DNA from 3 places in the Alteromonas mediterranea DE genome. Region 3 is predicted to be linked to each of the others. Evidence: predicted binding sites of a transcription regulator. Region 3 holds the regulator's gene; each other region holds the start of a gene.
The links. Region 3 encodes LexA, which represses DNA repair genes until DNA is damaged. Its sites were predicted from a motif close to TACTGTATNNNNATACAGTA; they were not measured.

Region 1 (13,008 bases), 250 kb from region 3:
CTTGGCTATTTTCCTGGAATAAAATAGTAGCCCCCATGTTTGCCGTTTCTTCTGCACAAGATAAGCTTACCTCGGTCACGCTATCGTCGCTAAAGCCTAATGAAGATGGGGAGACCTTAAATGCTGTGTGAAATTCTTCGCCGCTTATTTCTTTTGACGAATAGACGGGTGAGGCACAAAGCGCCTGATCCAGCTTAGCGGAATCGGATGCGTACGTTACCGAGCGCCCTAAAAATTGCTCCGACTCAGATGACGAGTGCGCAGAAACACCTACGTTGTAAGCTTTGGTAACCACCCAAGTACCTTCGTAGTACGCAGGTTCTTGAACAGCGCAGCCTAATGTGAACGCGCATATCCCAAACGCGCCAATGATTAAGCTATGAAAGCGCCAAAACCTTTTGACGTGTCCAACAATACTCAAGTTTATCTCCATATTAAAAACATTATAAAAATCAGCTAGTTTAACGTAACAGCTCTCTAAAAGGTTCACTTAACGTCGCGTGAATATCGCGCTTTCTCGTTTCCTTATCGTTCTGATTAAACGTCCAAACATCGCCAATTGGCGCCGACATAAAAAAGCTGCGTCTTCGCGCAGCTTTTCTACTATCACTACTTCTTATGATTAAGAAATATGGACTAAATTGCTTTTTTCAAGCTAAAGCTTCAATCAGACTATCTATAGCTTATTCATTTTTGGTCTATTTCTATGCGGCCATGTACTGTAGAAATGTCTACGTTTGCATCACCACCGTTATGAATAAAGCGCAGCCAGCTTCCAGGTCCGTACTTAGGCTTTTGTGCTTTTTCATCGCTAATATTATTCACAATATTACCGCCTGCGTGAGTCTCGATATCAAACTGTACTGATACTCCCTTTTGGAAAACGAACTCCATTGCCCCACCAACCGAATTCGCTTTAATACTGCCATTTGCATTCAGCCCCAATTTCGCAAAGGTACGCCCATTAACCGTATTTATTTGAAGGCTATCAACATCTTGCAAAGAGAGGTCAATTCGTCCATTCACCGTTTCTACTGACAAGTCCGGGCTACTCGATGCGATATCAAGCTTACCATTCACAGATGTAAAACTTACCGGCGTGCTTCCTTCGTGCGTAGCTTCAATATCACCGTTAACCGTTCCTGCTTCTAGCCGACCTCTAACGTTCTTTAACACAATATCGCCATTTACAGACTCAACCTCAACGCGTTCACCAATGTTTTCAAGGGTAACGTCGCCGTTTACGACCTCTACATCTACCGCTTTGGTTATTCCTTTGGCATTTATATCTGCATTCACTGCAGTGTAGTGAAGGTCGCTCGCCGCCGGCACGTAAATAATTAGGTCATCTCCATCTCGACCTTTCTGGTACCAACTCTTTGAGTGGCGCTCTACCTCTACGTGAATAACGACCACATCGCCGCGTTTTTCAAAAATAAACTCTTCCGTTTGATCGCCAAGTTCGCCCGTCACCCGTACCTGAGGTTTATCCCACACGCGGATATCAGCCTTCCCGTCTATGTGCTCAATATCGACTTTAGGCGATGACGATGTATCGATAGTTTTATCAACTTTTTCGCCTGCAAACGCTGCTGTGGCAAAACTTAGCAGTGTAGTAGCCAGTGCAAGCTTAGCTCCAATAGACGCGTTGAACATGTGCGTAAATGTTTCCGATAATGTATTTTTCATATTTATATTCATCTTAAAGCCCTTATTAAATTTGCTGCCACTTTGGCGCGTGCACTCGCTCAATTAAGGCAATTTGTTGTTGATATACATGATGCAGCATTTTGATTAATGCTGAGTTATCTGGATCGTCTTTCAACGCCGCTTTAATAACATCTGCGGCATCGTCTAATTCTTTTAACTGCTCCTGCCAGTCCTGGGTAAGCGCAGGCGTACTTTGATAGCTTGCTAGCAGACTGTTTACTTGTTGCTGCTGTTGCATGCTCATTGCGTCAATCAGCGCATAGCCATCGCTTCGACTTTCATCAGCGTTAAACGCAAAGGGGGCAGCGAACCATAATACCGTGACTACGCAAACGCTTGCGGCTATCGCCATCCACTGTCTTGATGTAACCGTAGATGACGAAGCGTCATCGCTTGAAGGGGTGTCTTGAGCCGATGCTATACCTAGCTCTACACCTCGCCACAGGTCCCGCTCGGGTTGCTTCTCTTTGGATAACCCAGAAATATGCTGAGTAAGCTTTTGATCAAAATCACTCATCATCGACTCCCATAAAGCCTTTCAATAATTGCTTGGCACGGAAAAACTGCGCCTTGCTCGACCCCACTGCCATATTCAACATATTTGCAATATCTTCGTGGCGGTAACCTTCAAGGGCGTGCAGTACGAACACCATTCTTGCCCTTTCGGGAAAGCGAATAACCAATGCTTCTAAATCTATGTCAGTACTGCTGCTTTGTGCTGTCATCTCACTGATACCGCTACTCTCTAAATTGAACATGCGTTGCACCCAGCCCTTTTGCTTGCGCATGTAAGAAATAGTGATGTTTGCGGTTACGCTGTGCAGCCACGTAGAAAACTGACTTTGCCCATCAAAGTTATTCAGTTTTCTCCAAAGCTGAATGAAGACCTCTTGCGCGGCATCTTCTGCCATCCCTTTTTCACCGGTAAGCCGATAACACAATGCGTATACGCGCCCAATATGCTCATCGTAAAGTGCTCTAAACGCGTGTTTATCGCCACTTTTCGCTTTTAATATCAGCTCATTTTCGCTTTTGTTACCGAACACCACATTGGCGTGTACAACACGTTGTTGTGTGTGTTCCATTATTTTCTCTTTGTTATTCGTGGTGCCGATTAGCACTTGTTAGTGTTATAAGGTTAGTCGTACCCTATAGTAGAAAGGTTTAAATAGACAAAAATATTTTTGGGGAGAGACCATGTTGCCTACCTTTAGTGTTGACGCCTTATTTGCCGGAAAGCCAAAGCCACTGGGCCCTCGCGGAGCCCCAAGCAGCATTGTCAAAAGCCCGGTTAACTCGCTTACGGTTCACATAGATCGAACCAATGAAGACCAACAAGCTAATACACGCCTTCACGGAGGACCTGAAAAGGTACTGCATCAATTCAACCCAACCAATTATCTTACATTAAGAAAACATTTCCCTGAGGGCGACTTCTCATTAGGAAGTATTGGCGAAAATATAAGTGTAGAGGGCATGGACGATGCCACCGTTTATATCGGCGATATCTGGAAATTTGGCGACGTTGAGTTACAAGTCAGTGCGCCTCGGGCACCTTGCAGTAAGATTTCTCAGCGTTTTAACATTCCGAATTTAGACAGATTTGTGGGCGAGCGCGGTATTACTGGTTGGTACTACCGTGTTATTAAAACAGGGGCTATTCACGTGGGTGACGAGGTAACGTTGCTTCACCGTGAAGACGACACCGTTAACATTCACACTTTAATGCAGTGTGCTCACACCAAAGCCGACAAAGCACTCGCTGGAAAGCTGGCTCAACTCACTGTTCTGGATGATGAATGGCGTGAGAAGTGCGCGAAAATCGTGCTTAAGGCGCGTTAGTCGAGTGCTTTGGACTATAGGTATATAAGGAGTACCTTTCATTATCTTCGTTATCAATGTGATAGTGCGAATCTGTGTCCAATATTGGTGATAGTTCATTCTCTAAGCGGTAGAGAATGGGCTCTAATTTTGAAGGCGTGTTTACATACACCCAAAGCCTGCAGCTTTTTTCGTGACAATCAAGATAATATCCCACATCTGCCTCAACGTAGGATGTGAAAATTTGGTTGAGTGTATTTTTCACCATGGTGCGCTGATAGTTTTTAGACACTCGGTACTCTAGGTTCATAGTGCAATTGTCTAAGCATGCAGTGAAAGGCGCAGGCGCACGGGTAGGGTTTTGGCTAGAAAAGTGTATAAAAATCCCAGCGTAGGCGCATAAAGTCACCGAAAACACAATTAACGCCGCAGTTCTAAACTTTAACAAATTCAACCCCTGAATATAAAAGCATTCCTTATTAGATTAAAGAATAACCACTCCGTTAGAGCTACGCAAGATTATCTTGTGAACTGTTAAAAAGACACCTGCCCGCCTTCATTTAGAATAACCCACGGTATTGTTGTATTTAGCTGTTGCTTCATTTTCATCAATCGAAATAGCGCAGAATGCGAGGTTTTATCTCCCATCATCCAACTAGCATTTCCAAAGCCCCAAGGCACGACGACTTTACAGCCAAGGTCTTGGGAAGCAACAATAGCGTCCTCTGGCGTGGTGTGAACCTTGCGATACCATTTAGGTGAGGTTTCGCTGAAATAAGACGCTATGGGTAACAGGCAAACATCTATGTCACCAAAGCGGGCTTTAATATCTTTGAAATGTGGTGAATACCCTGTATCCCCCGCAAAGAACAAAGTATTCCCTTCATGTTCAAAGACCCAACCGCCCCACAATGTTGCATTGTCATCCTCGTATAAATAGGGCACCCAAATCCGGTTACTGAAGTGATGAGCGGGCACAAAATGTATAGCGGTTTTGCCGGTTTTTTTACTCGTATACCACGCCATCTCTTTAATCGTATAGCCTCTATTAGGGAAGTGCTCTGCGAAACCTAACGGAACAAGATACTCGGGCTTTGTGCCTAATTCGGCAATATCGGCTTTATTAAAATGATCATAGTGTATATGAGAATAAACCACAGCATCGGTTTGTGCGAGTTTGTCTTCACCTACCTCAGCGGGTTCGTTGCGGCTGAACCCCTCCGCCAATCGAAAAGCCCAATTAACGGGCCAATCAAACTGCCCAAACACAGGGTCGATAAGTATTTGCTCACCACTTGCGGTGTTAAGTAAAAAACTAGCGTGCCCTAACCAGGTAACGTTAAAGCCGGTGTGCGAGTTCACTGTCGGGTTGTTGCCAACGAACTGACAATTTTGCATGTCGCTTTCACATTCAATATCGGCAGACGCTGGGTAGCAATCTTCAGTACACGTGACAGGATAAGCCATGAAGCTGTCGTACATATTACTAAATCTATCCTCGTACCCGCTTTCATCGGTGTAAACGACTATCGCATTGCTATCATCAACTCTTGTTATTCGATTAGGTGTTGCACACCCAGCTAGCATGCAGATTGATATAAAAAAGATGGCGATATACTGCTTCACGTGCTTTAGTCCCTTAATTCTTCGCTCATAAAAGCTTTGTGACGGAAGTCCACAGTCTAAACAGTAAGTTGCAATTCACCACCCATTATTTGTAACAAGCCAATAAGAAGGTATCGTTGAGTGTAATTGAGTGGAAGAGTGAGTAGTGACGACTTGTCTATTTAGATAGTTGATTTGCAGAAAGCACTTTTAAAATTGTCTACCAATATACTTTCGCTTTACCCTTATTTTTAAGCAACAAGATACTCGACATGAAATTTAGGCCAAAAAAAAGCCGCTCGAAGAGCGGCTTTTTTCAAATACGTCAGCGATTACGCTTCAGCAATGATGATCACTTTAATTGAAGTGATAACGTCAGAGTGAAGTTGTAAGTCGATGTCATACTCACCAGTCTCACGAAGAGTACCAGTAGGTAGTTTAACTTCTGCTTTTTGTACTTCAACGCCAGCTGCAGTGATTGCATCAGCGATGTCACGAGTACCAACAGAGCCAAATAGTTTACCTTCGTCACCAGCAGGAGCTGCGATTGTAACTTCAGCAAGCTCAGCAACTTTTTCAGCGCGTGCGTTTGCAGCAGCTAGTTGCTCAGCGATCTTCGCTTCAAGTTCAGCACGACGTGCTTCGAACTTTTCAACGTTGTCTTTAGTTGCAGGAACCGCTTTACCCTGTGGGAAAAGGAAGTTACGAGCGTAACCAGACTTAACAGTCACTTGGTCGCCCAGGCCGCCAAGGTTGGCGATTTTATCTAGTAGGATGATATTCATCTTAGCTAACCCTTATATTCGCCAAATTACTTGTGTGAATCAGTGTACGGAAGCAACGCAAGAAAACGTGCGCGCTTGATCGCAGAAGACAGCTGACGCTGATATTTTGCGCTTGTACCAGTAATACGGCTAGGGACAATTTTACCGCTCTCAGTGATGTAGTTCTTAAGAGTAGCGATATCTTTGTAATCAATCTCAGTCACACCTTCTGCAGTGAAACGGCAGAACTTACGACGTCTGAAAAAACGAGCCATGGGTGATCTCCTTAAGCGTTGTCTTCAGTGGTTTCAGTTTTCTTTTCTGCGCGTTCTTGGCGAGGTGCAGAATCGTCACGACGCTCACGACGAGGCTCTTCTTTCATCATTGGAGAAGGCTCAGTCACAGCAGTCTTAGTGCGCATTACCATGTTACGTAGGATCACGTCGTTGAAACGGAAAGCATTTTCCAGTTCGTCAACAGCTTCTGCAGTCGCTTCAGCGTTGATTAGTACGTAGTGGGCTTTGTGCAGCTTTTCAATTGGGTAAGCCAGTTGACGACGGCCCCAATCTTCTAAACGATGAACTTGACCACCGTCTTGCTTAAGAATTGTAGTATAACGCTCGATCATACCAGGTACTTGTTCACTCTGATCAGGGTGAACCATAAATACGATTTCGTAATGACGCATTATAGCTCCTTACGGTTGTAGCCTCGACAGTACAGCCGACTGTATGGAGACAAGGAACGAGTTAGGTTGGCTGTAAGGGCGCGCATTATACGTGCACTGGCGCAATTGCACAAGTGTTAATCAACCAGTGCGTTTTCAGGCTTAGCTTTCGAAAATATTTGAAGAAACGGTTTGCAAGGGGAAACGCAGCGTGAATTCCGTACCATTGTAGTCAGAATTAACCCCCAACGTACCCTTGTGGGCTTTTGCTATCTCTGACGCTATAAATAAACCTAATCCTAAACCTTCATTCTGCCTATTGCTTTCTTTACGCCAAAACGGTTGAAATAAACGAGCCTTAGATTCATCAGAAATGGGCGTGCCGCTGTTTTGTACACTAAGAATGAAATCGTTGCTATTGGTTAGAACCTTCACGTAAACAGGGTATGACATATCGCCATGAATTAACGCGTTTTTTAATAGGTTAGATAGTAATTGGCAAATCCGTTTGTCATCACAAATTAACGGGCGCGTTATATCAACATGAATACGTATTGAGCTTTTGGGGTAAGCGGTGGCCAACTCTTCTACGGTATAATTTATCTGCTGACTAAGGTTATTAGATACTGCTAATTTGACCGGTAAGCCCTGCCCTACTCTGGTGTGCGTAAAATCCATCGTATCTTCTATCAAGCGCGACATTCTCTGCACGCTATTTTTCATGCGAGATACCGCTTTAAAAACCGGTACTTGTACCGTACTTGCAACCTCACTGTCTTTGATTAGGTCATCTAGAAAGCTTATACCAATTTGAATAGAAGACAGAGGCGTGCGGATATCGTGGCCTAGAATGGCGATATACTGCTCTTGCAGACGAGCCATATTTTTTGCGTCACTAAGCTGCGTAAGCGTTTGCTCAATATGATCGTTCAACAATATTTGATTGGATATCAGTTTCGCAAAAGCACTGACTTGGCCGTGAACCGCCTCGGTTCGCAGCTCACGGGGCTCAGGGTCTAGCCCACATAATGTGCCAAAGAATTCACCTTTCGCATCGTAAAGAGGATAGGAGAAATAGCTTTCAAACCCGTACATAATAGGAATAGGGTTTTCACGATATTCATTATCTGCAGACGCATGATTGATGACAATTTCTTTTCTGTTTGCCCGAACCGTTCGACAAAATGTGGTTTCTATTTCTAATTCATCGCCAGGCGACAGCCCAAACTCAGCATTGTCTAATACTGAGCACATAGTCCACGCCTCTTCAGTTACTCTGGCTACACAGATAAACCGTAAACGAAGCGTACTGGCTAAGATTTCCATAATATGCGGTATTGCTTCAATTGCGTTTATAGCTTGAATATCGCGCTGAATTGCTTCGTTCATTGCCATTACCTTTAAAGAAGTCCTTTTTATGGAATACGGTCAAGATTCAAGCCCGCCCCTATATACTTAATTTCCTCAGCTTACATAAGCATTCTGAAGCGTAACGTGTAAATGTGACAAGTTCACACAGCCTAGACTAAAGTATAATACGCTACCTTCGGACTAAATTTAACCTAAACATTCCCCTTAATACTGTTTATTTATACAGTTAAATGCTGTACAGTTTTTATGTCTTTAACTAATGGGGGACCTACCATGGCCATTACCACACAATATGTTGTTACGCACAAAGGGGTAGAGAAATTGGTAACTACCGATAAAAAAGAGGCTGATCAGTACGACAAAATGCTCGATGCAGCAGACAACTTAGCTGATTACATTCAGGCTAAAGGTATCAAATTAGACGATAGCACTGTGGAAGAGCTCACTATTATGCTGTCGAAGAACAAAGATAAAATTAGCAAAATCTTTAAAGGCGCAACGGCAGAAAGCGTGTTAGAAGATGAGAGCGCCGAAGTGGTAAAGCTTCAAGCTAATGGCTAACATTCCTTAAGCTAACTTGCCTAACACGTCGTTATAATGAGCAAATAACAAGAGCAAGCGCCGCTTTGCCCAAATGCTATTTGATACAATTGTGATTTGATAGCATTACTTCAAAGCGGTAACTTGCTTTTAGTACAAGTGAGCGCATCGTTTGCTTTTGCAATATATAACAACAAAGACCTAGGTTGGGCTTAGCGTGAATATAATAAATAATAAGAGCGCTCTTACTCAGTGTAAAAGCGCCATTGAAGTTAGTCATGTAAACTTTGCGTATTCGAAAGAAAGCACTCCGATACTCAATATTGAAAAATGGCAAGTATCACGCGGTGAGCATGTGTTTCTTTCCGGCCCGTCTGGTAGCGGAAAAAGTACGTTACTGAATTTACTTTGTGGCACCCTTACTCCAACGGCAGGCAGCATTGCCTTGCTAGGACAGCCGTTCTCGTCTTTATCTAATCGACAAAGAGACAAGTTTAGAGCACGTAATATTGGTGTGGTATTTCAGCAGTTCAATCTCATCCCCTACCTCTCGGTTGCACAAAACATTAGCGCAGCCGCGTATTTCTCAGGTAAAGGCAATAGTAGCCAAAAGGTTCTGGCTAATACCTGTGAGTTACTTGATAGGTTACAGCTACCTTCCCATGTTTTACATGCCAAAGCTGATGCACTAAGTATTGGACAGCAGCAGCGTGTGGCAATAGCCCGTGCGCTTATCAATAGTCCTCAACTATTAATTGTGGACGAGCCAACATCAGCGCTTGATGCAGATGCCCGTGACAGTTTTATGGCATTACTGAAAGAGGTCGCTAGTGACAGCACCATGATATTTGTAAGTCATGATAACGCGATGGAACGCTATTTTGACCGCCATTTTCGTATTTCTGAACTAAGCCTCCCATCAACGACACAACCACCGCACGCAGTAAAGCATACAAGCAAACCTAAGCAGGAGAGCCTGTAATGCTAAGCACTATTGCCATCGAAAGCTTGAAACGCAGAAAAACAACCGCGTTACTCACCCTTTTAAGCATAACCATTAGCATTAGCTTACTGCTGTGTGTAGATATTGTTCGCAGCCAAGTAAAAACAAGCTTTACACGCACCGTTTCTGGCGTTGACCTAATTGTTGGCGCCCCAAGCGGCCAGTTGAATTTATTGCTGTCTTCAGTGTTCAATATCGGTACGCCTACTAAAGGTATTGATTACAAAAGTGTGGCGTCGCTAAAATCGAATAAACAGGTTTCTTGGCTAATTCCCCTCTCATTAGGTGACACTCACCGAGGGTTCAGAGTTATAGGAACGACAAACCGCTTTTTTGAACACTTTAAATACGGTGACAAGCAAGCTTTAGCCCTGACAGAAGGGCGTGTATTTGAGCAGCCTTTATCTACCGTTGTAGGCGCTGATGTTGCGGATTCACTAGGCTACACGGTTGGCGATAAGATAATTGTTTCTCACGGCCTTGGAAGTGTCTCTTTTAATAACCATGACGATCACCCTTTTATTATTTCAGGTATCCTCGAGAAAACGGGAACGCCAGTAGATAAAGCGGTGTATGTCACATTACAAGGGTTAGAGAAAGCCCATTCAGGCCCTAAGTCTGCGCATACATCACGGTTACGTAAAAAAACGGCTTTTCTTAACGGTCACAGCACAAATGAACATGAACATGAACATGAACATGAACATGAACATGAACATGAACATGAAGAGCCTACTCAAGACAATTATGATAGTGACGCATTTACACCTGAATCTGTGTCTGTCGTCATGCTAGGACTGAAAAACCGCGCAGCCGCATTACAACTGCAATATCAAATTAATCAGAGTAAAAAAGAGCCACTAATGGCAATTTTACCTGGTATGGCACTGGCTGAATTGTGGCAGATAATGGGAAATGTAGAGGCCTTGCTATTAGGTTTGTCAGGTTTAATAGTGATTTGCGCCCTTATTGGCCTGGCAACCATGCTGTTAGCAACAATGCGAGAGCGCTATCAGGAGATTGCCGTATTGCGTACAATTGGCGCTGGCCCGTTTACTCTACTGTTACTGATCCAGCTAGAAGCAATGCTACTCACTATTGTTAGCGCAGCATTAAGCATCGCACTGGTTGCCGTATTAATGAGCATGTTCAAACCTTGGCTAAGCAGTACGTACGGGTTATTTTTATCAAGCCCACTATTTAGTCAAAGCAGTGTCATCATAGTATTGCTCATATTAGGCTGTACCTACTTGGTGTCGTTGTTCCCAGCCATCGCAGCTTACAAGCGGGGCCTGCACGCTGGGCTTAACAGTAATTAGTCACGACATTAGAAAGGGAGAAGTTACTCTCCCTCTTTCTCGTTTGTACTAAAACGAAGAATTAGCTCGTGAACTTGATTTACAGTAGCACGCAAGTCGTGACTCGCCGCCAATGAGGCCTCTGAAGAACGCTGTGTTTCCGAGGCGCCATCGGCAACTTCAACTAGCTGCTGATTGATATGTTCTGCTACCGTGCTTTGCTCTTCAACCGCCGACGACATTTCAACCGTAGCATCAGCTATCCCTTTCACCGCGCTGTTTATCTCAAATAGCGCCCCACGGGTCTCTTCAACAATAGCGCTGCCGTGTTCAGCCGATGTTAACCCTTCATTCGAGACACGTACGGCTCGCTCAGAGCGTTCTGCTAATTCATTAATAATATTGTGAATTTTGTCTGTAGATTCCCGGGTTTTTGAGGCTAGCGTTCTGACTTCATCGGCAACTACAGCAAAGCCTCTGCCTTGCTCACCGGCTCTTGCGGCTTCAATAGCAGCATTCAGCGCTAGTAAATTGGTTTGTTCTGCAATTGTAGAGATGATATTGGCTGCTTCGCCAATATCACTGGTGGACTGAGCAAGCTCAGTTACCGTTGTTGAAATTGACTCTACGGCTTCACGCAGCGCAACAATTGCCTGCATTGCCTGCTCGGCTTTTTCATTCCCCGTTGCCACGTTTTCCGCCGCAGACCGAGCACTTATAGCATTACTTTCCACCCGCTCTGCCACTTCTTGAATGGCTTGACTCATTTGTGTAACTGCCGATGCAATTTGCTGTGTTGCTTGGTTTTGCTGAACCACCGCTGCGCTTGTGCTTTCTGCTTGTTGGTGGGTGGTATTAGCGATATTTTCTAGACTTGCTGATGCATCTTTAATTCTCGTTAATGCCGTTCTGTTGCGTGCCAGTTCGCAGGCAAGCGCAAGCTTGGCTTGCGCAATATGCGTGGCGTCGTCATAGTAGGTTTGGGCCACGGTATCGTTTGCGTAACTTTTAGGGCTCAAAGAAAGCAGCGCATTCCAGTCTTTTTTACCTTTCGCTTGTTGAACAGTGACTAAAACTAACGTACCGACAAACGCAATGCCCGCAGCAGCTAAGCCATGAGTTAACCCAAGCGCGACAACTAAAAGCGCACTTATTAACAACGAGGGCGCCATATGCATAAGCATTTGCGTAAAACGCGATGTGGCAGATACCGCAGACTTTCCTTGTTGCAACCTCGCGTAAATGCCCGATGCTCGCCTTGTCTCCGCATTTGAAGCAGGAACCCTAACAGACTCATAGCCCACTATCGTCGCTCCTTCGTAAACAGGCGTTACGAAAGCAGAAACCCAGTAATGGTCGCCATTTTTTCTTCTATTTTTAACCAAGCCTAACCAGCTTTGGCCAGACTCTAATGTACGCCACATTTCCTTAAACACTGGCGATGGCATATCTGGATGTCTTATTATATTGTGATTTTTGCCGATTAGTTCATCTCTACTGAACCCACTTACTTCAACAAACTCGTCGTTACAATGCTGTATAACTCCGCGCTTGTCGGTAGAGGAAATAAGTCGATGGTGAGTAGGAAACTTGTATTCTTTTTGAGTAACCGGCTGGTTGTTTCTCATGCAGTGCTTTCTCCGTTATGCAAAGCGTTCGTCCGTCAAAGCGTACGATCATCGCTTTCCCCTAAGACTAGAACATAAACATCTGCTGTCTAGTGAAATGGAAAAAATTAGGGAATTTTATACTTTATCAGAGAGTTAGAAAAGCGATTTATACTTTAGGCTATAGGGAGTATCACCGATACTTTTGTTCCCTTCCCTTCTTCACTGGCAATAATAATTTTTCCGTTGTGCTGTTCAACAATTGTCATTGAGATAGACATGCCTAAGCCAGTGCCCTCCCCCGGCGGTTTAGTGGTAAAAAAAGGCGTAAAAATTTTGCTCAGCGTTTCTTTAGACATCCCCTCGCCTTCGTCATCTATAACAAGAATGACGTTCTGCTCATCTCTTTCTACCTTCAACGTTATGCCTTTGCCTTGTGGTGTAGCATATATGGCATTAGTTAAGAAATTCATGAGAACTTGCTGAATCTGCCCTGAGTTACCGTTAAAGAAAACGTCTTCTTTTGGCACTTCGAAAACCACATTATTGCGATAACGATGTAAGTTGTTAGTAAGTTTAATAACCGTGTTCATCGCTTCAATAGCGCTTATCTGGGTATGTT
Region 2 (13,008 bases), 2.2 Mb from region 3:
ACTCCGTCGCATAGTACTTGGTTTTACAATTTAGGCGTAATGCGCGATAGCTAAGTCCCACATAGATTGAGCAGGTAGCGACAAACCCTTTCGCGCATGCTTTATAATACCGATATTTTTTATCAACGGGTTGATTGTTATTTGTCTCACTACCAGCCCTAACCCCTCCATTTGAGATTGGCAAATAGCCGGCATAATTGAAATGCCCAACCCATTTTGAATTAATTTGCCAAGCGTTGATAGCTGACCCGTTTCGGCAATAATGTTCAATTCTCCAAAACGCGCTAATTGAGATTGTGTCCAATGCCGAACCGCGGAGCCTCTGTTCATCATTACCAGAGGGTGCAGCAAGCAGTCTTGCCAGCTTGGCGCGTTGCTTAAATACTTGGCCTGAGAAGAATTAGCCACTACAACAAACTGGTCAGCAAACAGACTTTTAAACACTAGCCCATCTTTTCGCTCTGGCTCGAAGGAAAACCCTATTTCACTTCGACCTGTAGTGACTTCGTGAATAACTTGCTCCATCACTACATCGACGATACGCAAGTTGACGTTTGGCGTTCTCTTGTGAAAAGCAGATAGAATACTGGGTAAATGTGACTCTGCAAATGAGGGCATTGCGCAAATGGTCAGCTGACCTTTGGCCATGGCAAACAAGTTCTGTATGTCTGAAAACGTGTTATCCCAATCGTGAAGCAGTCGTAAGGCATTTGGGAATAACACTTCACCTTCCGGTGTCAGGCTTACATTACGCGTATTACGCTTAAAGAGTTTGCCGCCCAATTGCTCTTCCATTTTCTTAATGGCAGAAGACAGTGCTGGCTGAGTAAGGTGTAAATTAACTGCAGCTTCAGCAAATGTCGAAGATTTCGCCACTTCTACAAACGCTTTCATTTGTCGGTAGGATACGTCCACGTTTATTCCCTCTGACCTCGCTATTAATAAATAATATTTATTAATAGAAAGATTAATTCGATTTTACAAATCAAGCAACAATGTTGATACTTATTTTTAACAAAATGGGTTGGAGAGTATAAATGGCAGGATTTAATAAGGTCGTTTCGTCGTATGAAGACGCAATGGCGGGTCTGAAAGACGGAATGACCGTTATTGCAGGTGGGTTTGGTCTTTGCGGAATACCTGAGGGGCTAATTGCCCAAATCAAAACGCTGGGTGTTTCAAATCTCACGGTAGTATCGAACAATTGTGGCGTTGATGGCTTCGGTTTGGGTCTTCTGTTAGAAGATAAACAAATTGCCAAAATGGTATCGTCTTACGTAGGCGAAAACGCTCTATTTGAAAAGCAATTACTTGATGGTGAACTAGAAGTAGAGTTAACGCCACAGGGCACGCTAGCGGAAAAAATGCGTGCAGGTGGTGCGGGTATCCCAGCTTTCTACACGGCCACAGGCTATGGGACGCCGGTAGGTGAAGGCAAAGAGGTAAAATCATTCAATGGGCGCCCCTATATTCTTGAAGAAGCCATTACCGGCGACTTTGCTATCGTAAAAGCATGGAAAGCGGATACGTTCGGCAACTGTGTATATCGACACACGGCGCAAAACTTCAATCCTATGGCCGCAACTGCCGGTAAGATTACCGTGGTGGAAGCTGAAGAGATTGTCGAGCCAGGAACGCTTAACCCAAGCGAAATTCATACTCCTGGTATTTATGTTAACCGCGTTATTCAAGGGACTTTTGAAAAACGAATTGAGCGCCGTGTAGTTAGTGAGGAGTCAGTATAATGCTTAGCAGAGAACAAATTGCCATGCGCGTAGCTCAAGAATTTAAAGATGGCGACTATGTGAATTTAGGTATAGGCATCCCTACCCTTGCGGCAAGTTATGTACCGGATGATATTAGCGTAATGCTACAGTCAGAAAACGGGCTATTAGGTATGGGTCGTTACCCCACCGAAAGCGAAGTAGACGCAGACATGATAAATGCGGGTAAAGAAACCGTTACCGCCATCACCGGGGCATCGATTTTCAGTAGCGCAGAAAGCTTCGCAATGATACGCGGCGGCCATGTCGATTTCACCGTGCTAGGCGCATTTGAAGTCGATGTATCGGGCAATATTGCATCATGGATGATACCTGGAAAATTAGTAAAAGGCATGGGCGGCGCAATGGACCTAGTGGCTGGCGCAAAAAACATCATTGTTACCATGACCCACACCGACAAACACGGTAACCCTAAACTGCTTGGGGAGTGCACGCTGCCGCTAACGGGCGTTAACTGTATCACGCGGATTATTACCGACTTAGCGGTATTAAGCGTTGAAAATGGTGCGTTTGTATTACAAGAGCGTGCACCTGGTGTCACCATTGATGAAATAAAAGAAAAAACCGGTGGTAAACTCGTTGCACCAGACAGCGTGCCCGAAATGCAGTTTTAATATTTGAGAAAATAATGCTGAGATAATTAAAAAGCCAACCAAAAGGCGTACCTGTTACTTAAGCGGTATTTAGCAAAACTGCTGCCGTACGTACGCCTTTATCATCCCCTAGCATTCACCCATCGACTAACCACTGCGATAAGCCTTTCAATACGTTTTGCATTAAGGGATAATGCGCTCGACTGTTCATTTATAAAGGCTATACCTTCTTGCTAGTTTCTGATTTACCTGTACACCACAAAATTATTTCAAAGCTCGAATCTAAAAATATTTCGACGCTAACGGAAATTCAAGAGCGCACTATGCTTCCTGCTATTCAAGGAAAGGATATTATTGCGTCTTCTAAAACGGGTTCAGGTAAAACCTTCGCCTTTCTAGTGCCCGCCATCAACAGGCTAATGGCACAAAAAGCATTAAGCCGACAAGACCCTCGCGCCTTGATTTTAGCGCCCACGCGGGAACTTGCGAAACAAGTCTTCATAGAAGCTAAGTCAATGTGCACTGGGTTGAACTTAACGTGTTCACTGATTGTGGGCGGCGAAAACTACAACGACCAGGTTAAAGCGCTTCGCCGTAACCCTCATATTATTGTAGGCACAGCTGGCCGTGTTGCCGACCATCTCTTAGACAAAAGCGTATATCTAAACGGTTTAGAGCTGCTTATTTTTGATGAAGCCGACCGAATGTTAGATTTAGGCTTCTCTGCTCAGCTTAAGATGATCAACGACTATGCTGATCACAGAAAGCGCCAAACCATGCTGTTTTCTGCCACGCTCGACAATATTGAGCTTAAGCATATGACAACACAGCTGACCAAAGGGGCGGTACGCGTAGCGGTAGGAGACTCAACTGCAGAGCATGGCGATATCGAGCAGAAGTGTTTCTTTGCAGACAATGTTGATAACAAAGATCAGATTTTACAGTTTGAGTTGGCTAATCGTACTTACAACCAAGCTATTGTTTTTACTGCGACCCGTGAAGACACAGACAGAATTGCAGCATTGCTTAACGAACAAAACTTAGAAGCCATAGCGCTACGTGGTGACATGTTACAAAGCCAACGTGCAGCGGTTATGAGCGCGTTTGCTCGTGGACAGCACAGTATTTTAGTTACCACCGACCTCGCCTCGCGCGGTCTAGATCTGTCAAAAGTTGGCCTGGTAGTTAACTTCGACCTACCCAAAAACGCCGATGAGTATATTCACCGTATTGGTCGTACCGGACGCGCGGGGCAAAAAGGCGAAGCTTTCTCACTAATAGGCCCTCGTGATTGGAATAGCTTCGAAGGGCTTAAAAATCACCTTCAATATGCTTTAGAGTGTTCCCCGCACGACGAATTTTCTGCTTCGTTTAAAGGTTTCAAGCCTAAGAAAAAAGTGTCGAAAGGCGCAACTGCCCAAAATGGCAAAAAGCGCGTAGCGAAACCTGTTAAAGCAAACGTTAAAAAGCGTGTTGATACCATGTCTGGTGAAGATATCGGTATGGTCCCAGTGAAACGCAAACCACGCAAAACGCTCTCGGATGACGACGAGTAAGACCAACAACTATTGGGCTCTTTCCCTTCTAGTTTACCGGTTTAATTAGATAAGGCATCTTCGCGGTGGTTCGATTTTCAGGCTTTTATTCAAACTAAATCGACTATACTCACCGACTAATGGCAGACATAAAAAAACGAGTGCTTAAAAAGTCACTCGTTTTTTTGCTTCGGTGTAATCACTCGTCAATAACGATTACACGGGCATACGGTATTAAAAGATGGTTAAAACAAGCTAGCGCTTAGTATTCCCACCACCCTTCTTGCCACCACTCCAAAAACTCTTCAAAGTCGATGTAACCATCGTCGTTACTATCGATAAGCTTAAAGCCTTCTTGTACGTGGCTAGCTTTTGTTTTTGGTGAAATTACGGTTAGAAGCTCGATGAACTCCGGCAAATCGATTTGGCCATTGCCATCACGATCGAAAAAGCTAAAGTCCTTCCTAATTTCTTCAATTTTAGATTCTGAAAGTTGAGTGCTCACTCGCATTCCTTATATCAACTGCAATAAACACGAGTGTAACGCCCTTCTTTCTGGCTGTCTATGCCTGATTTTCGTTTGCTTTGAGTGCGCGTAAACGTTGAGCTTCTGCTTTTTCTTTACGCTTTTGTTCCATGGTTAAACGCGCTCCAGTACCCACGTGTTCCTGTTGGCGCTCTTTGGCTAATTGAACCTGTTTTTCGCGCTCTCTAAAGCGTGCAATTTGATCATCAGTGTGGGTGCCGAAGCAATGCGGGCAGCTAACACCCGGCTCGTATTTATCACTTTGCTTGTCTTCTGCGGTAATTGGTAGTCGACATGCGTAGCACTGCTCGTAATGGCTCTTTTCCAAATCATGGTTTACTGCCACACGATTATCAAAAACAAAGCAATCACCTTCCCACATAGACTCTTCTTTAGGCACATCGTCTAAGTATTGCAAAATACCACCTTCAAGATGATATACCTCTTCAAACCCTTGCTCTTTCAAATAAGCGGTAGATTTTTCACAGCGGATACCACCGGTGCAAAACATCGCGACCTTTTTGTTTTTAGACGGGTCGAGTTCTTTAGACACGTACTCAGGGAATTCGCGGAAAGTCTCTGTTTTAGGGTCGATGGCGTTTTTGAACGTACCAATTTCAATTTCGTAGCCGTTTCGCGTGTCGATAACCGTTACCTCTGGATCGCTAATTAGCGCATTCCAATCTTTTGGCTTAACGTAAGTGCCTACGGTTTCGCGTGGGTCTATGCCCTCTACACCCATGGTCACAATTTCTTTTTTAAGCTTTACTTTCGTGCGATAGAAAGGCTGCTCGTCGTGGAGCGATTCTTTAAAAGAGATGGGGTTAATGCGCGCGTCGCTGTTTAAGTAGGCCAACAGCGCGTCTATGCCTTCTCGGGTACCGGATACCGTGCCGTTTATACCTTCGCTGGCTAGAAGAAGTGTCCCTTTAATACCGTTAGCTTCCATAGCTTCTAGAAGGGGCTGGCGAATTTCTTTATAGTTTTCAAGCGCAACAAACTTATACATTGCGCATACAATATATTTAGACATATTTTAACCTTTGCTGATTGGAGCGTAAGACCAGTGCAAAAATGCGGCGCGCAATATAACAAAACTTCAGGGTAAAAACTAGGCCTGCTGTATTTGGCGCATTGAGTAGCCCTGTTTTACAATTCGCTTCAGTACGTTGATAGGCAGTAAACTAACCAGTGCTCGGCTAAGCGATGTTTTCAAATGGTGAGGTGTGAACAGCATCTGCATTACTTCCGGGGTTTTGTGTCTCTTTCACGGCAAGCATATCGTAAAGCAGCGTGTTGTCTTCCTTCATCGTATTGTTATATTGCTTTTTAATACGTTTCTGCGCTGCCAAACTGCAGTTATCTATCACATCGTCAGGCAGCCGTTTCGCATCATCGGTTTGTGCTAAGGGTGCCGGATTCATATTTAAATATAGTCGCGCCGTGGAAAAGTCTTCAGCAACCAAAGCCGACATTACGTCCATGTTTTTCCATTCACTTTCGTTTGCAGCAAGACTTGAACGACGGTAGTGACTCAGGGAAGTAAGCTCAGTATCAATGCCCGCTTTTTGAGATAATTCGCTATCTGCCGCCTCTATCTCAAAGGGCGCTGCTGTACTATGTTGCTGCATGGCAAGATAGAGTGAAAATAGCGCCCCTTGCGTTGATGCACGCGCAAGCACACCGCTGCGCTCCCAATAAATACTGGGGTCAATATGCGTTTGCTCATTTTGGGATGTAGCGTCTACAGACATGCATTCTGATTACTTGATTTGTATACTTATGTTGTCGGCAAGATAATGTTTTTCTTAAGCTTATTTTTTAAAGTTAGATATACTTCAATAAAGCCATAGCGCCCCTATTCATGGATTCGAAATGCAATTTAGCAATAAACAAGTACTGATTGTTGAAGATCAACGCCCCTTTCTTTTGCTACTCAAAGGGCTTATGCATTCTATGGGGGCCAGTGACGTGGTAACAAAGTCATCGGCGGAACAAGCCGTTTCCCTATGCAAAAAACATAAGTTCGATGTCATTATCTGTGATTTGCATTTAGGAGCAGATAATAAAAGTGGGTATGAGTTAATCGAAGAGCTTCGTACCAGAAGGCTTATTAACCCTACTTCTATTTTTATCCTTATAAGCGCTGATAGCGCCCGACCTATCGTGCTAGGCTCTATTGAACGCCGACCTGATGACTTTCTTGTTAAGCCCTTCTCTCAGGTTCAGTTAAAATCCAGGATTATTCGCGCTTGGCAAAAACGACAGTTTTTGCAACAGGCGTACAGCCTCATTGAGCAAGGTGAATGTAACAGTGCAATCGACCATATCGAGTCTTTGCTCGATTCACCCTCACATTACAAAGGGCACTGCGAGCAACTTTTGGTTGAACTCTATTGGCGTATAGGTCAGCCAGAGAAAGCCCTTGACGTATTGAGCGACTACATTGACGGCAAACCTGTGCTTTGGGCACAGATCGCAATTGCAAAAACTTACCTTCAACTAAACGAATTCGACAAAGCAATAACGACGGCGAAACGAACGTTAAAACGAAACCGGTTTAATGCGGATGCCTATGACATACTTGCCCAAGCACAGCAGAAATTAGACGACGGCGAAAAAGCACTAGACGCCATTAAAGAAGCTATCAAGCTTTCGCCTTATTCTCTACCGAGACACTTTAAAGCGTGCGAAATTGGCAGGTTAAACGATGACTTAGTGCTCGCGGCTAATTCAAGTTTAGCTATATGGGATTTGTCTAAGCGGTCGGTTCATAAAACGAGCCTGCACTGGTGCGGTATTATTCGCAGTCTATTAGATGTAGCTGAGTGCGCTGAAGATAAAAAACAGCGCAATAAATACCAACAAGAAGCCCTACTTACACTTCAACGCGGAAAGTTTGACGAACACCTTCAAAAAATGGACCGGGACTTTGATGTAGATATCTTCGGTACGATTGTTAATGCCAGAATTAGCGCCATTGACGGCAAATTAATTGACGCGAAGCGGCATTTATCAACGTCACAAACCATGCTGGATGAAAAATACACCGAGGTTCCCACTGCTTTTATTCCAGACAGTATCAACGTGATGTACAAACTCGGTGAATTTGATGATGCGTTGCAGCTAACTTCATTTCTCGAGTCACGTCACGACGAGCTCGATCAAAACAGTGCAAATATGTTAGAAACGCAAGCCCACAATGCACGGAAAAGTCTTGCTAGCTATCAGCAATTTAATCGAGAAGGCATTCAACACTATCAGCAAAAAGATTACGAACGTGCAAAAGCGTCCTTTGCCTTAGCACAAGGTTTTGCACCGGTTAATACGGGTGTAGCGCTTAATTTACTTCAGTGTCTACTGCAGATAGTGATAAAAGAAGATAAAGCAGAAATGAAGCTTACCAATGAATGTAAGCGTTTGTTTAAGTTAATAGACGATATGTCGCTTAAAGCGCCGTATAACGAAAAGTATACTAATCTACGTGACGAACTTTCTAAGTACATCGGTTTTTGATTCCCCCCCTTTAACCGTTATATGGCTCATCTTTGCTCCAATAAAATATTCGAAACAGTCAGCGAAACCGGGCTATTTTAATTAAGCGCTTTTTACTCGTATCAAACCTTACACGCTCTAACTTCTCAATACGAAAATGTAGCTGAATTTCGTATATTGAGTGCACAAATCTTCCAACGCTCATTTGTACTGTATATATATACATGATATAACGAGCAGAAATCACATGGCTACACAAACTAAATATACAGGTCCTTTTAAGCATCCCGCTTAAAATTGACCGATGTTAAGTAAATGCTTAGAGAAAGTAGTAATCTGCTATGCACGACAAACTGATACAAAAACTCGAAATTCTTTCAGATGCAGCCAAGTATGACGCTTCCTGTGCAAGCGGTTCGGCGGGTAAACGAAAGGCAGGCAAAACCGAAAAAACGGGGATAGGTTCGCTTACCGGCGGTTCGGGTATATGTCACAGCTTCACGCCTGATGGTCGGTGTGTTTCTTTACTAAAAATCTTGATGACTAATTACTGTATCTACGATTGTCACTACTGCATAAATAGAGTGTCTAGCAATGTTCGACGCGCACGATTCACCGTTAGAGAAACCGTAGACCTGACGCTGAATTTTTACAAGCGCAACTACATTGAAGGTTTGTTTCTTAGTTCAGGCATTGTAGGCTCACCCGATCTTACAATGGAAAGTATGGTACGTATTGCCAAATCTTTGCGCCTTGACCACGGTTTTAAAGGGTATATACACCTCAAAACCATTCCAAATGCCTCACCTGAGTTACAAGAAGAAGCTGGTTTATACGCAGATAGGTTAAGTATTAATGTCGAGATGCCGACTCAACCCTCTTTAAATAAATACGCGCCAGAAAAAGATCTCGGTGCTATCCATGGCTCAATGAACACGCTAAAAGACAAAATTGCAGAGCACAAGGCAGATAAAACCTATACCGGTAAACGCCTGCCACGCTTTGCACCTGGTGGGCAGTCTACACAGATGATCATAGGCGCAGATGACTCTAATGATAAAGTTATTTTAGGGACCAGCATTAAACTTTATAACCAACAAAAACTTCGCCGAGTTTATTATTCGGCGTTCTCGCCAATACCCGATGCATCTGAAGTGTTGCCGCTAAAGCCTGCGCCGTTAATTCGCGAGCACCGCCTTTATCAAGCTGATTGGCTGTTGCGTTTTTATGGGTTTACCCTTGATGAAATTGTTCACGATGACATGCTTGATATGGATTATGACCCTAAACTTGCGTGGGCATTACGCAATCGCCATGTCTTTCCGATTGATTTAAATAAGGCGGACAAATTGCTGTTGTTACGAGTACCGGGGCTTGGCGCTCGAACGGTGCAAAAAATTCTGGCGATTAGACGGCACACAAAGCTAAACTGGATAGATCTGACTAAAATGCGTTTACCACTTAAAAAGCTAAAACCTTTTATTAGCGTAGGCGACTATGCCCCTGATATTCACTTACTCGATAGTAATAATTTTGAACTTCAGTTCAAGCAGCCGAAGCAGTTTGAACTATTTAGCGCTTAAATGAAGTTGCTGTGAGATGGAAACAATTACAATTAACTCAGTACCGGGGTTTGATGAGTGGCGCATGGCTGCAAGAGCGTGTTTAGCACAATCTATCCCCCCTGAAAATATCATTTGGCAAAGTGCACAATCAGTACAGGACGACCTATTCGGCCACAGCCAACCCTCTATTACGGTCACAACGCCACAAAAAAGGCATGCTATTCCTAAATCTGTCTTAATGCTTTTCAAATATGCATTGTGTCATAGCGATGCTCACCGCTTCGCATTGTGTTATAGGGTGTTATGGCGCGTTACGTTTGAAAACAAAAACCTAGTTCGGTTAAAAACTGATGACGATATATTGCAGCTTATGGCACTAGCTAAAGCGGTAAAGCGAGACGCGTATAAAATGAGCGCGTTTTTAAGATTTAGAGAGGTTAACCTCGGTGGCAATGAACACTTTATCGCTTGGTACGAGCCTGAACATTTTAGCCTAGAGTTAAAGCTCGACTTCTTTCAAACCCGTTTTAAGAATATGCGATGGTCTATACTCACGCCTTATCGGGCGGCTCACTGGGATACAGAAACACTTATTTTAGAAGACAACCCTGATTCGAGTGTGCTTCCAGATAACGATCATATTGAAAAATACTGGCTTACTTATTACGCTAACATCTTCAATCCGGCACGCATCAAAAAAGACGCCATGCTAAGTTCAATGCCCAAAAAATATTGGAAGAACATGCCTGAAACGTCACTGATTGACGATATGATAAAACAGTCAGACACTAGAGCTCGCAAAATGATCACTGATGGGAATAAGCGCAAATAAAACGCCCGTTAACTGTGTGCCACTGCCCTTTAAATTTTTAAGACTCTTCGGCATAAGTAAGCGTAAACCAGACCTCTTTATAAATGAGTATTAGAGGACTGCTTTAGGCAAACAACGGACATTCAATTTTGTGATTTTCTACTTCTGATATTGGTCAAAATGAAAATGCTAAAGCTAAAAGATAACGAGGGGGATCTGTACGATTGAAAATAGTTTCATTACCTTTCAATTTTTGCACTTCATCTTTATGCTAGTTGCATCATTATTACGGTTGAGATGTAGCGAATTTGAGTAAGGAGTTAGATTCAGGCGAATGAAAACTTTTGAAGAAGCAGCAATGCCCATCAGATCAAGAATCTGCAAATTCAATACTATTTCTTTATTTGGTGAGTTGATTTCATACTTACAACAAACACCTAATATGAAAAAAGCAGGTGAAATCTCAGCTCCTTGGGTTGTTCTATTAGCTATCGACTGGGTCTTAGAACTTCATCCTAAATCAGGTAAACAGACCGCTTCACAGAAAGATGTACAATATATCCTGAATGGAATTTGGCGCACGCAACATATTGCAGTAGGGGTTGATACATCACCGCTTTCCGTGCAAATAAGGGCTTTGCTAGCACCTCAAGTCATATTCCAGAACAATAGTCGAGACTTAACCTACTCCTTTTTGAGAATCAAAAAAATAATAGATTGACGCCGCCAACAGCACTATATATGTGCATGAGAATTAATCACGCAAGTGATTAATTCTCTTCTTAACTTATTAAATATTAAGGTCTTTTTATGTCGACTGAGACTTCGCCAAACGTAATGCGATCGTATTCATTCTCTCCCTAAGCCAGATATTGCGGATGCCGCTAGCGTGTATGATCACGTTTCTTTCAGCCTCAAGCAGCCGAGACACTTTCGCCTGTCCAAGGTGTGGATTAGCTAGTGAGAACTCGATGACGATTTCCTCGATAGCTTTGTCTGTGCGATTTTTGTGATGAAGAGCGGGTGTTTCCTGACGTTTTAACGCTTCAGTTCCGCCCTTTTTAATCAACTTACGATGGCGGTAAATGGTCTCGCGGGAAACCCCACTAAGACGAGAGGCTTCAGCTACATTTCCAAGCCTATCAGCCAAAGCTAATACCTCAAGCTTCGTCTGGATATCATTGTCCTCCATCGATATCTTAACAGGCTCAGTGACTTCCGTTACCTGTAGCTTTCGTCCGGCGAAGTAGGCATCAAACTGCTTATCTTTACCTGCACGGATTTCAATTTTTTGTTTTGCGATAGAGTGCTTCAATGGAGACTCGATGAAGTAGAATTTGTTTCTGTAACTAAACGTATGGTCGTTACGGATTTTCCGGTAGACCTTTGTTGTACAGATATCGTCAAGGTTAGTATGACGCGATACAGGCGTATATTCAGTGTCCGGCGTTCTTGCTTTTACAACCAGATTTTTACGCCAGAACTGCGGAATAAAAACGTGTTGTAAGTAGCTGTTTGCTCCTGTCATGTCAGTAATATTGCTGAGCCGCAGTTCCGGTATCAGTCTATCCTGTAGGGTATCGAAGGCACGTTCAATACGCCCTTTACCTTGAGGAGAGCTGGCGAAGATGATTTCAATGCCCAACTCTTCGCAGGCCCGCTGCATCTGGGAGAAGTTGCAGCGTTTAGGACCACCAAATATTCCGGCACGATCAACGTATAGGGTTTTAAATACACCGTATTTCTCAACGACTGAGCGCATGACTTTCATACAGCCTTCAGTCGTTTCTGACGGAAAGAACTCAGCATGAATATCGCTATTGGCATCATCAATCATGGCGATTAAACATGACTTCTTATCGCCGAACCAACGATGTGTGCTGCCGTCCATTTGTAGCATTAATCCGGGCGCATCCATTCGCTCTCTGCGTTTGTGAACACGGCTACGCCTGCGCTTAGCCCGTTTTACATGATGGATATCATGTGCCCATTTACGCAGTGTCTCGCGCTTAACAACAATGTGTTCGTGAGTCTCAAGCATCTTGGCGAGGTGCAACAAGTTCAGGTCATAATATTTCTCGCGGATTAGCGACTGAACTTGCTGCTTAAGGCTGTCAGGCGTTTTATTAACTGGCTCGCTGCCTGTGTTTCCGTGAACGATAAACTGTAACCCTTGGCTTCGGTAACGCTGTAAATAACGTTCAACAGTACGTCTGGATTTATTGAGGAGCTTAGTGGCATTGGCTATCGTAATTTTACGTTCAGCCACTTTTGCAATGACATCAACTGTCAATTGAGCTTTGGAATTCAACACAATCATCCTTAGCGTTCCTCAAATGCACAAAAAAACATTTAAAGAACACGGTTAAAGATAACCGTCAATTTCCCTTGGTAATTAGCGACTACGACAGAATCGCGTGGTAATTAAAGTACGACAAAATCGCTTGGTGTTAACACGCATCAATTGAATCAGTCTCGACTTGATCTGTCAGATTCGAATAATAGGACTTAAACAAATCTGACAGTCGCATATGTTCCATTAGCAGTCGTTCGAATATTTGTAATTAAACGGCGGAAAAGTACGTAAAGCGGACGTCTAATATCCTCTCCATGAGTAAATGTTAGGTGGTATTTCAGGCAAAACGAGTGTTAGTATGGTGTCTTGGTAGGCAGCTTTTAGTTAGCCCTAAATCTACATG
Region 3 (6,069 bases):
CTGCATTTTTTTCTCCTTATCCCTTGTGCCTATTCACCGGTCGACGGTGTCGAAGCCATAAAGGGATTCGGTGTTGTCGTTAGGTCACTTGCTCGCGCTGTGACGTCATAGAGTGTGTACTGCAAAGTAAAAAAGGTAATATCTTCAGGTAACTGAGGGTCTACATAAAACTGCATAGGCATGTAGGCTTCGCTACCTGCGGACAAAGGCTGCTGGTTAAAACAGAAGCATTCCGTCTTATTTAAATAAAGTGCTGCCATGCCTGGTGATACAGAAGGAATGGCTTGAGCCACAATATTGCTAGAGGCTGGGTTTCGAACGTAAAACGACACCGTGTTGAGCTCACCGGGGTGAACTTTCACACGCTTCGTCTCGGCGCGAAACTCCCACGGCATGCCGGTATTTGTGCGGGTAATAAACTCGACGGTCACTGTTCTGGACGTATCAATTTCAACCGATTGATAAACTGCTGCAGTCCCTTCAGTTTTGCCGTTAATTCCCGTTACATCACAAAACACATCGTAAAGAGGAACAAGTGCGAAGCCGAAGCCAAACATGCCGATAACAATGGCGATAAGCTTGATCACCATTTTGTTGTTTGTACTTTGTTGTGACATCACGCTACCTCCGAGTAAATTCAAAGGTAAGGACTGTTAAACGCTATGATAAGCGCCCCAACATCCCTACCGTCTGTGGTGTGTGAATTTCCTTACTCACACAGGCCATGTCTCACGTATAACACGCCCAACCTAAGCCCTTATTTAACAACAGGTGGGGTTTCGAACGTGTGGTAAGGAGCAGGTGATGGAATTTCCCACTCAAGACCTTCAGCGCCGTCCCATACCTGCGCTGACACGCCTTCTCCCTGCTTTTTGCAAGCCTTAATAAGCAATGCGAGGAAGATAAGTTGAGATAAACCAAATGCGAAGCCGCCCAAGCTTATCCACTTGTTAAAATCGGCGAACTGTAAAGCATAATCTGGAATACGACGTGGCATACCCGCTAAACCTACAAAGTGCATAGGGAAAAACAAAACATTCACCGACACGAGGGAACACCAGAAATGCCATTTTGCCAATGTAGTGTCGTACATTTTGCCGGTCCATTTAGGTAGCCAATAGTAAACGGCTGCCATGATGGAAAAGACGGCCCCTGTCACAAGTACATAGTGAAAGTGAGCCACTACGAAGTAGGTATCGTGGTATTGGAAGTCAACTGGCGTTATCGCAAGCATAAGTCCCGATAACCCGCCTATGGTGAAAAGCACGATAAAGGCAATCGCAAACATCATCGGCATTTCAAAACTTAGCGAGCCACGCCACATAGTGGCCACCCAGTTAAACACTTTTACGCCAGTTGGCACCGAAATCAGCATGGTGGCAAACATGAAAAACATTTCCATATAAACTGGCATGCCCGTGGTAAACATGTGGTGAGCCCAAACGACAAATGACAACAGCGCAATGGACGCGGTTGCATAAACCATAGAAGCATAACCAAATAGCTTTTTACGGGAAAAAGTAGGAACAATTTGCGAGATAATACCAAAGGCCGGCAATATCATTATGTACACTTCAGGGTGACCGAAGAACCAAAAAATGTGCTGGAACATGACGGGGTCACCGCCACCTGCTGCATCAAAGAAGCTTGTTCCAAAGAATTTATCGGTCAATACCATGGTTACCGCGCCTGCTAGCACTGGCATAACGGCAATAAGAAGGAATGCAGTGATTAGCCATGTCCACACAAATAGCGGCATTTTCATCCAGGTCATGCCAGGGGCACGCATATTGAAAATCGTCACAATAACGTTAATCGCCCCCATAATGGATGAAATGCCCATTATGTGAACCGAAAACACAAACAGCGCTGTAGAATCGCCGCTATATGTTGTGGAAAGTGGCGCATAGAACGTCCAGCCAAATGCTGGGCCACCGCCTTCCATGAACAGCGAGCTCAACAGTATGAGAAACGCGCCGGGCAGGATCCAGAAACTCCAGTTATTCATGCGAGGCAATGCCATATCTGGCGCACCTATCATCATGGGGATTAACCAGTTAGCAAGCCCGGTAAAAGCAGGCATTACCGCGCCAAAAACCATGATAAGCCCATGCACTGTGGTCATTTGGTTAAAGAAATTTGGTTCAACAATTTGTAAGCCAGGCTGAAACAGTTCAGCCCGGATAACCATTGCCATCGCACCGCCCACTAAGAACATGATAAAGGCGAACCATAGATAGAGTGTGCCTATGTCCTTGTGGTTAGTGGTAAACAACCAACGGGTAACCCCCTTTGGAATATGGTCGTGATGCTCATGATCATCGTGTTGCGCAGAGGTATCTGGCGAAATAACTTCAGTTGCTTTGCTCATGATCTGCTCCTAGTTTCCGTTCGCAACAGCGTTGACATCTTTAGCCTGAACCATGTCACCGGTGTTGTTACCCCACGCATTTCGCTCGTAGGTAACAACAGCTGCTATTTCTTTAAGACTTAACATTTTGCCAAAGGCTTGCATGGCCGTGCCTGACTTACCGTGAAGCACAATGTCGATATGGCCTTGCTGATCTTCTTTGGCCATTTTGCTGCCTTTGAGTGCTGGAAACACGCCAGGGAGACCTTCACCGTTTGGCATGTGACATGCTGCGCAAGTCGCGTTATAAACACGCTCACCTTCTTGCATTAACTCGTCCATCGACATATTCATAGAAAGGAGACGCTGCTCCTCTTCTTTTGCCTGACGAACCATTGCTTCTTGTTCACTCATCCACTTATCAAACTCAGCGGGCTCTTTGGCAATAACCACAACGGGCATATAACCGTGATCTTTTCCGCACAATTCAGCACACTGTCCGCGATAAATGCCGGGCTCATTTACATTGGCCCATGACTCGTTAATAAATCCAGGGTTGGCATCTTTCTTAACGGCAAAATCTGGAACCCACCACGAATGAATAACGTCGTCAGAGGTAATAAGAAATCGTATTTTTTTGCCCGTAGGTATCACTAGTGGACGGTCAACCTCAAGTAAGTAGTTATCGGTTTTCTGAAACTTGTTTTCAATCTGCTCTCTTTGTGTGGCAAGAAGCGAGTAGAACTCCACGTCACTGTCCATATATTTATAATGCCACTTCCATTGCGACCCTGTGACCAACACTGTCATATCGGGTTCAGTGGTATCTTCCATCGCGATTAGCGTATTTGCAGCCGGTACCGCCATAAAAACGAGAATAAGGAAAGGGATAACGGTCCACGCGATTTCTACTTTTACATTTTCATGAAAGTTAGCGGGCTTAGCGCCACGAGACTTTCTATGTAGATACATAGACGCGAACATCACGCCAAACACGACCACCGCAATGCCAACACAAATGAAGAACATCAACATATGGAGGTCGTAAACCTGACCACTAATGTCGGTAGCACCGCGTCGTAAATTAAGTGAAGAGATTTCTTCACTTGCTTCTTGCGCGAAAATCAATGAAGAGAAAAGCAAAAATGGTAGGCTTGCGCACCACCTTGCCAATACGGTCGTTAGTTGTTTCACTCAGCACCTCCGGAATGGTACGGCTAAAGGCGCTATCTTGTTTTGCGCTAACCCTACCAAATGAATTGCGAACGATTGACCCATAACCTCAACTTGTAAAACAAATTTAGAGTCATTGTTATTATTTTGTTAATCTCTGTATAAGAATTGCGCAATAATGTCGTGCCGTCTAGTCTTTTCTATTAAAAACTTAACGAAGTGGTTAATATTTAATCATTTGGTTAAAAGTCAGCATAAGATGAGGTGTGCAGGAAGTAAGCTTTAGAATGTGCAAACGCGCAGTAAATCAAACGCCCATTTTGAACGTGGAGACAACGTCGATGTTACATTAACTTGCTATTAAATAGACAAGTTAATCCACCTTGAACGACAGTTTTAAACAGTGCTTATATTTTGTAATAGCTGTCGCGGGAGGTATTCATGGACGAAATAAAGAGAAATCTACCGCACAATAGTGGATTCAAGGATTTCTAGTAGGAATAGGATATTCAAACCTAATTTGCTTAAAGCAGAACAAAAACGGGGAGTAAAAGGCACAAAAAAAGCGGCTAATGCACCGCTTTTGATCAAAGAAGCTAAAACCTTACATCCAATCAGCGTTTCGTATAACGCCTACTGCAATACCTTCGATTGCGAAGGGCTCATTTGCAAGGTCAACTTTTATCGGTGAAAACTCTTCATTTTCAGCATGAAGTAATACCTCGCGACCGCGTTTTTCTAGACGCTTCACAGTAACATCTTCATCAACTCGAGCTACCACCACTTGTCCATTATGTACATCAGTCGTGCGATGCACAGCTAGCAGATCACCGTCTAAAATGCCAATGTCTTTCATACTCATACCGTTTACACGAAGTAAAAAGTCTGCTTGAGGTTGGAATAGGGCTGGGTCTACCTTGTAATGAGACTCAACGTGCTCTTGAGCTAAAATAGGCTCTCCAGCAGCTACACGCCCAATTAAAGGCAGGCCTTCTTCCTCTTCAGCTTCATTGTCCAGAGGAATATTGAGCTTTATACCTCGCGACGTACCCGGCAAAATTTCAATCACGCCTTTACGCGCCAAGGCTTTCAAGTGTTCTTCCGCGGCGTTGGCAGAACGGAAACCAAGCTGACGGGCAATTTCAGCACGCGTAGGCGGCATTCCCGTTTCTTGCATGGTTGTTTTAATAAGTTCTAAAACTTCAGTTTGTCGAGCTGTGAGTGGGCGCATAAAAGACCTGTCTGTTCATACAGTTCCTGTAAGTATATACACCTAAAACCAAATAACAAGCACTTAGCGCGTCTTTTGCTTATTGTAGTTGATGAAGAGCGTATACCTTGCTCTTATCGAGCTAGCAGAAGCATAAATCGCAGCCGCTTGATAAGCGCGCCACTATCTTAAATACCTTTTTGTTTTTGAACTTGTTCAAATACATGGAGTCATTACAGCAAGTAAAGCAATGATATTGGCTTATCGCGAGATTGTGACGCGATTGTGTTACACTCCCCTTGTTTTTATTTCATAGGATTACATAGTTCATGTCGTGGATGCGAAAAGCCCTTTTGTCGGTATTTCATTATCCTGTAAAGTTACTGGTTAAAGCCCATAGTATTCCAGTTAACGTTGAAACCGAATTAGGAATAGATAAAAGCAAACCTATCGTTTATCTACTTCCCACCAACTCAGTGACAGACCAACTTTCATTGAGAATGTCGACCCAAGCTCTAGACTTACCCAGCCCAACTAAGACCTTAACGTTGGCAGGGAGAGAGTATTCATCGACGTTGTTTTTGCGAAAAACACAACCGCTTTTCCGCTCGTCGGCAAAAGACACGGGAATTGAAGAAGTCTTTACAGACCTTTTCCACCTGCACAGAGACCATGAGAATCTCGATTTACAAGTTGTGCCGGTTTATGTGACATGGGGCAGAGCACCAGGCCGCGGTAACCCGGGACTGAGCGACCTTATTGCTGATAAGGCTGCACCCAGCTGGTTGCGCAAGTTATTCATCGTGCTGTTTTTAGGCCGTGACAACTTTATCAATTACTCTAAGGCCGTTTCGGCGCGCGCCATGTCTAACCAACACGGTAGCGATCAGAGTATCGCTCATAAGCTCGTTCGGGTTGCCAGTACGCATTTTCAGAGAAAGCGCCAAAGTATGACGGGCCCTACGCTATTAGAGCGTCAAGAGCTCAATAATAGCGTATTGGGGTCTGATGCCGTACGCCGCGCCATTGCCGAGGAATCTAGAAGCAAAAAAGTATCTCACGACAAAGCAAAAGCGTGCGCCCAGTCATACATTACCGAGATTGCTGCAGACTATCGCGAGGGCCTTATCCGGTTTGGCGACAGGCTGCTTACGCGTATCTGGAACAAAATCTATAACGGCATAAGCGTAGGGCACGCCGAACGAATTCGCGAACTTGCTGCAAACGGACATGAAATTATTTATGTGCCGTGTCACCGCAGCCATATGGATTACCTACTGCTCACTTACGTGATTTATCACGAAGGCATGGTAACGCCCCATATCGCAGCGGGTAT

Region 1: MADE_RS18375 (YebG family protein) is a predicted target of LexA. The motif match lies at 8,147-8,166, and genes of this name have one in related genera.
Region 2: MADE_RS09895 (putative DNA modification/repair radical SAM protein) is a predicted target of LexA. The motif match lies at 8,142-8,161, and genes of this name have one in related genera.

Annotation. Positions count from the first base shown of each region.
Region 1 covers NC_011138.3:4,133,397-4,146,404, forward strand. The annotation lists gene MADE_RS18320 (hypothetical protein) at 1-421, opposite strand, end outside; gene MADE_RS18325 (DUF4097 family beta strand repeat-containing protein) at 688-1,701, opposite strand; gene MADE_RS18330 (hypothetical protein) at 1,715-2,227, opposite strand; gene MADE_RS18335 (RNA polymerase sigma factor) at 2,220-2,795, opposite strand; gene MADE_RS18340 (MOSC domain-containing protein) at 2,908-3,552, shown strand; gene MADE_RS18345 (hypothetical protein) at 3,539-3,979, opposite strand; gene MADE_RS18350 (MBL fold metallo-hydrolase) at 4,066-5,118, opposite strand; gene rplI (50S ribosomal protein L9) at 5,469-5,921, opposite strand; gene rpsR (30S ribosomal protein S18) at 5,948-6,175, opposite strand; gene rpsF (30S ribosomal protein S6) at 6,187-6,588, opposite strand; gene MADE_RS18370 (GAF domain-containing sensor histidine kinase) at 6,730-7,956, opposite strand; gene MADE_RS18375 (YebG family protein) at 8,212-8,499, shown strand; gene MADE_RS18380 (ABC transporter ATP-binding protein) at 8,696-9,460, shown strand; gene MADE_RS18385 (ABC transporter permease) at 9,460-10,800, shown strand; gene MADE_RS18390 (methyl-accepting chemotaxis protein) at 10,824-12,407, opposite strand; gene MADE_RS18395 (sensor histidine kinase) at 12,563-13,008, opposite strand, start outside.
Region 2 covers NC_011138.3:2,216,325-2,229,332, reverse strand. The annotation lists gene MADE_RS09935 (LysR family transcriptional regulator) at 31-915, opposite strand; gene MADE_RS09930 (CoA transferase subunit A) at 1,038-1,745, shown strand; gene MADE_RS09925 (CoA transferase subunit B) at 1,745-2,398, shown strand; gene MADE_RS09920 (DEAD/DEAH box helicase) at 2,608-3,933, shown strand; gene MADE_RS09915 (EF-hand domain-containing protein) at 4,175-4,423, opposite strand; gene trhO (oxygen-dependent tRNA uridine(34) hydroxylase TrhO) at 4,476-5,471, opposite strand; gene MADE_RS09905 (VC2046/SO_2500 family protein) at 5,638-6,192, opposite strand; gene MADE_RS09900 (tetratricopeptide repeat-containing response regulator) at 6,314-7,954, shown strand; gene MADE_RS09895 (putative DNA modification/repair radical SAM protein) at 8,275-9,516, shown strand; gene MADE_RS09890 (TIGR03915 family putative DNA repair protein) at 9,533-10,330, shown strand; gene MADE_RS09885 (hypothetical protein) at 10,644-11,030, shown strand; gene MADE_RS09880 (ISNCY family transposase) at 11,118-12,629, opposite strand.
Region 3 covers NC_011138.3:4,383,074-4,389,142, forward strand. The annotation lists partial or broken gene MADE_RS19475 (cytochrome c oxidase subunit 3) at 1-6, opposite strand, end outside; gene MADE_RS19480 (cytochrome c oxidase assembly protein) at 30-617, opposite strand; gene ctaD (cytochrome c oxidase subunit I) at 758-2,371, opposite strand; gene coxB (cytochrome c oxidase subunit II) at 2,381-3,544, opposite strand; gene lexA (transcriptional repressor LexA) at 4,128-4,754, opposite strand; partial or broken gene plsB (glycerol-3-phosphate 1-O-acyltransferase PlsB) at 5,063-6,069, shown strand, end outside.